3 regions of the Pseudoalteromonas sp. NS-SX12 genome follow, and region 2 is predicted to be linked to each of the others. Evidence: predicted binding sites of a transcription regulator. Region 2 holds the regulator's gene; each other region holds the start of a gene.
The links. The regulator sigma-54, encoded in region 2, starts transcription at its own class of promoters, with help from an activator protein. The targets are predictions, from matches to a motif close to GTTGGCACGNNNNTNGNNT.
Positions count from the first base shown of each region.

Region 1 (3,246 bases), 870 kb from region 2:
TGATTTGTACTGCAATATCGGCTTGCTCTAACATGGCGCTGTCGTTTTCGCTATCGCCTAGTGCCACACTCAGCCAATCTCCCGGCAATTCGTGCTTGATTAGGTTAAACAACCAATTCAATGCAACGCCTTTACTTTCGTCGCCACACACATGCAAAAAGCGCCCACCTTCAATAATGGTTGCGCCATTTTCACGCATACGTTTTATAAATGCCTTTTTTTGACAAGCATCACCTAACCAATGCAGCGGCTCTGAGTAGTGACGTAGTTTGGCTTTTTCGGCGTCTTTTTCACTTAGGCCTGTTAGCTCTGCCAATTCGCTATTAGTCATTTGCGCAAAGCCTTTGTATAGATGGGCAAAATCATTTGCGTATTGTTTTAGTTGGTTTAACCAAAAGCTGCGCGGCTGACCAAATTCTTTTATGTAAAACTCGCCGAATTCAATTAAGCCAACGGGATCAATTAAATATTCTTTCAACCACTTTTTGGGTAAAAATACGGCAGCGCCATTTTCCACAATAAACGGAGTACCTAGTCCTAACTGGGTGCGAATGGCGATAATTTCTTTAAAGGTTTTACTGGTACACGGAATAATGGGAAAGCCCAGTTCGTAGCATAAAAATACACTCACTTTTGCAGGCTGAAACTCATAGCTGTAATGATCTAATAAGGTGCCGTCCAGATCGGTAAATACCGCGAGTTTTTCAGGAAAGCATAACTGTTTAAAACGCCCTGTTACGTTAACAATTTTGCGTGTTTCATTTAGGTGTAAAGTGATGTCGGTGGTTTGGCTAAAATCAACTAAACCAACTCGGGTGAGCCTTTCAAAAAACAGTACAAAGCGCTCTATTTCTTGTTCGCTCATTATTTTATTGGCTGGCAGTTTATCTTGTTGCAAGCGCAGCTTGGCTTCTTGCTCTTTGCGCCACTGTGCTACTACATCAAAACTAGGTGCTTTTAGCATAATCCAGCGGTCTACCCGCTTGAACACATTTTGGTAAACACCACTTAGCTGATTATTTACGTATTCACGCCATGTGCCGTTTGGGTCCTCATTGGCTTCAAGCGCATTTATCGGTGTTTTTAGAGCATCTTGTGGCTCTGCGTTAAGCCCTACGCACCACCCCTCTAAAATAATCACATCGGGCGCTGATGTAACTTTGGTCCATTTATCTGATGGAAACGGATTGTCTGTGGCTTTATTAAAACGACGAATAAACAAAGGGCGTTTTAGCGTTTTACGCGTAAGCGCTGCTAAGTCGTGATCTAGCTGCTCAATTTTGTGGGTACCCGGTACACCGCGTGTACCAAGTAAAGGATGAATATGTGTGGCGAGTTCTTCGCGCTCAGATGCAGATAAGTAATAATCATCCAGCGAAATCGACACCACATTTAAGCCAAAGTACATGCGTAGATATTGATTTAAAAAGTCCGTGAGTGTGCTTTTGCCCGACCCTTGGCAACCATTTATACCAATCACCAATGGCTGTTTTGTTCTATTTTGGTGCAGTGCGATTTGTTCTGCGATTGGCGCGTACCAAGTTTTTATTGTTTTTTTAACTTCCTGAGAAAGCGCATGTTTTTCTAAAAATTTAGTCAGGAACTTGGTAGAGAGTGCTTGCACCATATTAATGCATCCTTTGAACGTTTTAATAAACTATCTAATAATATGTCAAGGAATGTGCCAAAACATACCACCTGCAGTTTGGCTTAAATAATATAAAGGCTTTCGTAATTGAAATTCCGAACTAATAAAGATGTACTTGTTAGCGTTATTGTTACGGTTTATACGTTCCATAACACAAACAAAGTGCTAAAAAGTAAGGTATTTGGTTAATCTTTAAATCACTTAATACTTGGTATTTAATGTAAAAATAAAATTCAGATAATAAAAACAACAGGCTGAAAATGAAGAATGTAATCGTAGCTGGCGTCGGTATGACACAGTTTTGTAAACCTGGCCAACAAGAGCCGTATCGCGTAATGGCTGCAAACGCTATTAGATTGGCACTTACTGACGCTGGCGTTAATGTAAGCCAAATCGAACAAGGCTATGCAGCCTATATTTATGGCGATAGTACCTGTGGGCAGCATGCGTTTTATGATGTTGCGCAAACCGGTATTCCTATCATTAATGTTAATAATAATTGCTCAAGTGGTTCAACAGCGCTCTATGCTGCAAGGCAGGCTATATTGTCTGGTGAGGTTGAGTGTGTTGTGGCTTTTGGCTTTGAGGAAATGCAACCTGGTGCGCTCGGCTCACATTGGTCTGATAGGGAAAACCCGTTTGATAGAGCCAATGCAGTGTATGATAAATTTGGTATTGCAAAAGCGCCGATTGCACTACGCGCATTTGGTGCAGCCGGAAAACATTATATGGAAAAATATAATGTCACTAGCGAGCTTTATGCAAAAGTGGCCGTAAAATCACGAAGTCATGCTATACATAACCCTTATTCATTGTTTTCAACACCACTTAGCGTAGAAAGTGTGCTTAATGACAAAATAATTTTTGATGATTATATGACGCGCACTATGGCTTGCCCGCCTACCTGCGGCGCTGCAGCTGCTATTCTGTGTAGTGATGCTTTTGCTAAAAAACATAATATTAAACATGGGGTGAAAATTATTGGCCAAGCCATGGCAACCGACACTGAAGAGTCATGGCAAGATCCTATTCTTTCGGTTGGGGCTGATATGACTAAACGCGCTGCCAATAAAGCCTTTAACCTAGCGGGTGTTTCACCTCAAGATGTTGATGTAATTGAATTACATGATTGCTTTACCACCAATGAAGTAATTAATTATGAAGCGCTTGGACTGTGTGAAGAAGGTGAAGCAATAAAGCTGATTTCAGACGGCGACAATACTTACGGAGGTAAGTTTGTGATTGGACCATCTGGTGGTTTGATGTCAAAAGGCCACCCCATTGGTGCAACTGGCATAGCGCAATGTGTTGAATTATGCTGGCATTTACGAGGCCAAGCAGGAAAAAGACAAGTTGAAGGCGCAAGGTTTGCGTTACAGCATAATGTTGGCTTAGGTGGCGCTGTGGTAGTTACCCTGTATCAAAAGTAGTTTTGAATTCTGATAGATATATCTAATACATATAAAAATAGCGCCAAAAGGCGCTATTTTTCAAAACATAAAATGCTTTCTAAATTAGAACGGCATTTTGAAGCCTGGAGGCATCTGCATACCGCCCGTTACTGTAGCCATTTTCTCAGCTGAGCCTTCTTCTACGCG
Region 1 covers NZ_CM170634.1:2,043,702-2,046,947, reverse strand. Annotated here, with positions in the region: gene AC2IOM_RS09485 (HAD-IIB family hydrolase) at 1-1,627, opposite strand, end outside; gene AC2IOM_RS09480 (lipid-transfer protein) at 1,909-3,078, shown strand; gene AC2IOM_RS09475 (YbaB/EbfC family nucleoid-associated protein) at 3,163-3,246, opposite strand, start outside.
Region 1: a site for sigma-54 is predicted at 1,671-1,689, ahead of AC2IOM_RS09485 (HAD-IIB family hydrolase). Genes of this name have one in related genera too.

Region 2 (3,246 bases):
TTTACCAATACCCGTGCTACCTAGTTTTTCGCGTTGCAGCAAGGCTTCAAGAAACTCTTGAGAAGTAATATCAGGGGCTTGCTGATGGGCAAGGTCGCTAATAAATTCAAACAGTCTTTTTTTGCTATTAAAAAGGACCGCGGTTTTAGCGCAGTCCTCAGCAATAATATCGGTTAATTTCATTTTAGTGGCGAGAAAGTTTCTCTTTGTGCTTAATTACTTGGCGGTCTAGTTTGTCGACCAGGCCATCGATTGCTGCATACATATCTTGATGCTCGGTAGAGGCAAACAATTCGCCACCGTTAACATGCATAGTAGCTTCTGCTTTTTGTGATAGTTTTTCAATATCTAGAATAACGTGCACGTTATTTATATGATCAAAATGCCTCTCTAGTTTTGCAAATTTGTTAGTGACATAGTCTCTTAAAGAATCAGTAATTTCTACGTGACGACCTGTTAAGTTTAATTGCATAAGCATTTTCCTTCTATTTGGTCTAGATCAGGCTCTTGCGCTGATTAGACGGTGGTATGGATAGCGACTCACGGTATTTTGCGATAGTGCGTCGCGCCACTTTAATTCCTTGTTCTGCTAGTAAGTCGGTAATCTTGCTATCACTTAATGGTTTAGCTGGATTTTCCGCCGCAACTAGCTTTTTGATCAGTGCTCGAATCGCGGTAGATGAACACTCACCCCCATTTTCCGTGCTAACGTGGCTTGAAAAAAAGTATTTAAGCTCATAAATGCCACGTGGTGTATGCATGTATTTTTGCGTTGTTACACGCGAGATAGTCGACTCATGCATCTCGACCATTTCGGCAACGTCGTTTAAAACCATAGGTTTCATTGCTTCGTCACCATATTCAAAGAATGCCTGTTGTTGTTCAACAATGCAATTGGCTACTTTTAATAAAGTATCGTTGCGACTTTCTAAGCTTTTAATAAACCATTTTGCTTCTTGCAAATGGTTGCGAATAAACTGGCTGTCAGTGCTTGATTTCATCGAGCGAGTAAGCGCAGCATATTGTTCATTCACGCGGATCTTTGGCATGCTATCGTTGTTTAAATCAACGCGCCAACGTCCTTTAATTTTCTTTACTGAAACATCGGGAACCACATATTCAGGCTCTTCTTTTATGATGCTTTCAGCTGGTTTTGGATTAAGGCTATGTATTAATGTTAAGACTTCTTTTAACTCAGGCTCCTTGAGTTTAGCCTTCTTCATTATTGTACGATAATCACGTAATCCCAAAAGTTCCATATGGTTTGAGATTACGCTCTTTGTTTCGTTTAGCCAAGGGGTATTTTTGTCGTACTGATTGAGCTGGATCAATAAACATTCTTGTAACGAACGTGCAGCAATACCAACAGGATCAAAGAGTTGAACGCGTTTAAGTACAGCTTCAACTTCGTCTAGTTCAATTTGTTCTTGGTCGTCAGATTGCTGTACCGCTTCTAAAATTTCTTCGCTACTTTGTGTTAAATAACCTGAATCGTCTACCGCTTCAACAATTGTGGTTGCGATCATCTCGTCGGTGTCGCTGAACGGCGTTAAGCGTAATTGCCACATCAAGTAATCTTGCAATGATTCGCTGGTAGAGCCTTGATATACAGTATCGTTGTCAGGAGCTGGGGCGTTACTGACAGAAACTGGTGCGGCGCTGATATAATCATCCCACGACACATCCATAGCTAAATCTTCAGAAATATTCTCGTTGCTAAGTGCGTCGCTTGATTCAATTTCACTTTGGCTTGGCGCTGCTTCAACATCATCGCCGTTTATTGATTCGTCTTTGTTTGACTCAGTGCTTTCGTTGTTTTGTTTATCGTCACTGTAGTCAATGTCTTCTTCAAGTAAAGGATTGGCATCAAGCGCTTCTTGAATTTCTTGCTGCAAATCTAACGTACTCAGTTGCAACAAGCGAATAGCCTGTTGCAATTGTGGAGTCATTGTTAGTTGCTGCCCAAGGCGAAGCTGTAAAGATTGCTTCATGTAGTTATTCTAATCCTTCTTTCGATTTCAAGCCGCTAGTTAACAATTCAATTCCAAATTTAAGGCCTATAACTATTACTATAGTCTGAATTGTTCACCTAGGTATACATCGCGTACTTTTTGGTTGTTTAAAACGTCTTCAGCCGTGCCAGATGCGATTAATTCGCCGTGAGAAACAATGTAGGCTTTTTCACATACATCTAAGGTTTCACGCACGTTGTGGTCTGTTATTAACACGCCAATGCCGCGATTTTTCAAATGCTCAATTATTTTCTTTATATCTATCACTGAAATAGGATCAACACCAGCAAAAGGTTCATCTAACAGGATAAATTTGGGGTTTGCGGCTAATGCGCGCGCAATTTCCACACGACGACGTTCACCGCCCGACAATGCCATACCCTGTGAATCTCGGATATGGCCAATGTTAAATTCTTCTAATAAATCATCGAGCGCTTCTTCGCGTTGCACACGATTAAGTTCTTTGCGTGTTTCTAGAATCGCCATGATGTTTTGATATACAGTAAGCTTTCTAAAAATCGACGATTCTTGCGGTAAATAGCCTATGCCTAAACGGGCGCGACTATGCATTGGTTGCAATGTAATGTCATTATCGTCAATACGAATAACGCCATTGTCGCTCGGCACTAAACCAACAATCATGTAAAACGTCGTGGTTTTACCGGCACCGTTAGGACCCAGCAAACCAACAATACTGCCAGCTTTCACTTCTAAACCAACATTTTTTACCACTTGGCGTGATTTGTAACTTTTAGCCAGCTTTTCGGCAATTAATGTGCTCATTGTCCGCCTTGTTCATTTTGCGTATTGATGATGGTTTTTACTTGGTTAGTTGAGTTTTCAGCTTTTTTAGACGTCACTGTTTCAGCTGCGCGATCATAGATGATGGTATCTGCTGACATCATGTCGCCATTTTGTTGAAATTTGGCGCCACCAGACATTGTAAATAATGATTTAGCCACATCGTAAGTGACTTTTTTAGCACTTGCGACAATGATTGACCCATCTTCTTGTTCAGCACTAAATTTTACCGGATCACCACTGGCAATAAGTAATTGCTGGTTATCTCCTAACTCAGCTCGTTTATGTGCTTCAAGGTAATCGGCGGTGATGGTCATATTGCCATGCTTAATTTGTACATTATGGCGAAAAATACCGACATTTTCTTTTAAGCGAGCAGCTTGCTCATCGGCGTCAATCTCAAGTGGGTGCTTAAGTTTGATCTGCTCAGCGG
Region 2 covers NZ_CM170634.1:1,176,373-1,179,618, forward strand. Annotated here, with positions in the region: gene ptsN (PTS IIA-like nitrogen regulatory protein PtsN) at 1-183, opposite strand, end outside; gene hpf (ribosome hibernation promoting factor) at 185-472, opposite strand; gene AC2IOM_RS05605 (RNA polymerase factor sigma-54) at 495-1,991, opposite strand; gene lptB (LPS export ABC transporter ATP-binding protein) at 2,070-2,795, opposite strand; gene lptA (lipopolysaccharide transport periplasmic protein LptA) at 2,792-3,246, opposite strand, start outside.

Region 3 (3,246 bases), on a different replicon from region 2:
AGTTCACGTTTTGGACGTTTTATTCGCAATGTGTTGATTCGCATGCAAGGTCCACAAAATGTGAAAGCCTGGCGTAAATTAATGGCAGACCAAGAGGTAAAGTAATGCAGTTTCAAACTATGCTAAACACGTATCAGGGTGAGTTGCTAAGTTCGCATGATTTGTCTTTTTACGAACGCTGGGCAATGGATTATTTTCATGATGACCAACATGTAAGCGATCCGTACTTGTCTATTACACTTGATTTACCGCTAGGCGCGGCTCGTGATAATTACCAAAATCATTTTCAAAGTGCTGAAGGTGCATCATTTCAAGGCTTTTTAATTTGGTGTTTAGCACGGGCACTTAAGAGTGAGTGGATTTTCTCGACCCGTAACATTAATGGCAAATGGTATCGATTTGATAATCTTCCTATTTTTTGTCCAATTGCGGTAGGGGGAGAGCTGCGTTTTAAAGATGTGATCTTAGAAAATGTTACGGCACTTTCGTGGCCTGAGTTTGCGCGTTATTATCGCAAATCTGTGGATTGTAATGACGCAAAACTAGAAGTATTGCCACAGGAAGTATGGGCACTGTGTCCGTTTATTGGCAATTTACCTAATATGGCATTTTCGTCATTTCAAATACATCGAAACAAATTAAAAACAGGACGCCCCTTATTTTATTTTGGTCAGCGTAAAACGATTAATGGAGAGCCGAGCGTTCCCCTAAGTATTAGCTTTGATCACGCTAATAGTGATCCGTTTGTGTTGGATAAATTGCTTGCCACGTTTAATGAGCTAACTACTCAAAGTGCGGATTAAAAAAAAGCGACTATCTGGGGATAATGATAGTCGCTTAGGCCTACTCGTTAGTGGTTAAAATCAGATTAATAAACTCTGTGGTTGCAAAGCTATTAGCAGTTTTGTTCTTCGCTGCCGATCTCTTCTTTCGCTTTTTCACACAGGTCTTCGGCTTTGTTTTGCGCGTCAGTGATGGCTTCATCAATACGCTCGCCTGCATCTTCTGCTGGGCCTTCAGAACAACCCGTTAGTGTAAATACGGCACCAAGTGCAATTACTTTTGTCATTGTCATTAATGTTTTCATGATATTTTTCCTTATAAAATTAATTGAGTATTAGCGGTTTTTGGCCCGCTTAAGCCCTGGGTGCCCTTACTCTGGGTAAAATCAGCGACAGTACCAACAGTGCGACAAATACAAAGAATAAAATTTTCGCGATACTCGCTGCGGCGCCTGCAATGCCACCAAATCCTAAAAGTGCGGCAACAATTGCTAAAACAATAAATGTAAGTGACCAACCAAGCATACATCCTCCTTAATTATCGGTTTCGGTTAACTATTAAGCGGTTACTTCTTGCAATGCTTTCATCTCGTCATGACACGCTTGCATGCTGTTTTGAATCAGTTTTAACGTACTGAAGTAAGGCGCTGGCAATGGCTCTTCAAGCGCTGCTTCAATTTTATCAAGTACGCGGTCTTCAACTTCTTCAAGCTGGGCAATGTAAGTATGTTCTTTATCAGTACTTACTACCGACAACACCTTAGTGTATGTTTCGCGCATTGATACAACTAAGTCGCTGTCCGTTTCGACTTCACCTTCATCAAGCACTACTAATGGTTGCAATTCAGCCGCGGCACGCTCTTTCTCAGAAATCATGCGATCGAAGATGATTTCAAGACTTTGGCTAGAGACTTTTGTTTTGGCTTCTTTATAAAATTCGATACCGCCATTTAAAACTTTCACAAGCTCTTTTACCGGGGTTAAGTTGTAATTCGAGTTTGACATAAATGCTCCTTTTCAATTTTCTTAACGGTTCAAACTATTAATGCATGGCGTGTGCCAAAAATTAAATCATTAAAAATCAGTAATTTAGGTTGTTTTGTTGAAAAGTGCCTGCGACACATTTACAGGCACTATGAAGTTTTTACTTATCTTGACTCTGTATATCTTGCAAAGAGTGGCCACCCTTTGCGTTAAAGTCCAAAGTACGGATTGGGAATGGAATAAGAATGTCGTTTTGCTCAAGTGTTTTATGAATAGTGGCAACCGCTTTGTGGCGCATTTCCATAAAGCCAATCTCGCCTGGGTAGTCTATCCAAAACCATACAAGCAGGTTTACTGAGCTGTCAGCAAACTCGCTGGCATATACTGCAGTTTCAGATTGTTTAATTACGCCATCAAGATCATTAATAGCATCGGTAAGCACGTCTCGTGCTTTATCTACATCGTCTGCGTACGAAATTCCCACAGGTACTTCTATACGACGTTTACGCAGTCGCGAGTAATTTAATAGCTCGTTTTTAAACAGTATTTTGTTGGGCACTATGGCCATTTGACCATAAAAGTTCTCTATTAAGGTATTACGTAAGTTAATGCGCTCTACCGTGCCAAAGGTATCGCCGGCTTCTATAATATCGCCAACGCGAAATGGTTTTCGAATACCCATTACAATGCCTGCAATTAGGTTTTCGGTCATATCTTGAAAAGCAAAGCCAATAGCAAGGCCAATAATACCCGCACCCGCAAGTAATGATGCCACCGCTTTTGACAGCCCCATAATGTCGAGTGCGAAAAAGAAACCAATAACAATAATCACCATGCGACAAATGCCTGTAATAAGGCCGGCAATTTGTGATGACTCAAAAATGCGGTTAAGTAACTTCTTTATCCAACCCGATATCCATTTAGATAAAACTAAAAACACAATGAAGATAACAAGCGCAATTACCATGTTGGGCAAATTCTTTATGGTTATTTCAAGCCAGTGAGTGAGCTTTTCATTTATAAGAGACCAAAACTTCTCCAATGTAATCGACATAACTGCTCCTTTAATAATGTAATGACGTTACCTTGGGGTACGCAGTTTATATGCCAGCGTAGCTAAATTGCGTAAGGCTAAGGTGTTGTGAGGCGTTTGTAATAATGGGGCGGTGTATTTGTGTAAAAGGTACAGGGATATTTTTCACACTGGTTGTGTAAAAGCTACATTGGTAAATTTTTGTTTTTTCATAAGTTACTGATATTTAATGTTAAAAATTCTGGTATGTGAAATGCATTAAGTAAATCGAACTCAGCAAAAAGGAAATTTATTATGAATCGTACATTTAATACACTTGCACTAGTTACTGTTTTATCTACAACTGCTCTTTCAGTAAACGCGAAAGACAACCAGTGGGAAAAAGAAGCAAGCGACGCTTGGATTGATGGTAAAGCTGAAGCAACTTTACTTTTCAATACACAGCTA
Region 3 covers NZ_CM170635.1:903,189-906,434, reverse strand. Annotated here, with positions in the region: gene AC2IOM_RS18225 (FAD-dependent monooxygenase) at 1-105, shown strand, start outside; gene AC2IOM_RS18220 (hypothetical protein) at 105-803, shown strand; gene AC2IOM_RS18215 (hypothetical protein) at 896-1,087, opposite strand; gene AC2IOM_RS18210 (DUF1328 domain-containing protein) at 1,137-1,307, opposite strand; gene AC2IOM_RS18205 (ferritin-like domain-containing protein) at 1,341-1,787, opposite strand; gene AC2IOM_RS18200 (mechanosensitive ion channel family protein) at 1,927-2,820, opposite strand; gene AC2IOM_RS18195 (BON domain-containing protein) at 3,094-3,246, shown strand, end outside.
Region 3: a site for sigma-54 is predicted at 1,828-1,846, ahead of AC2IOM_RS18205 (ferritin-like domain-containing protein). Genes of this name have one in related genera too.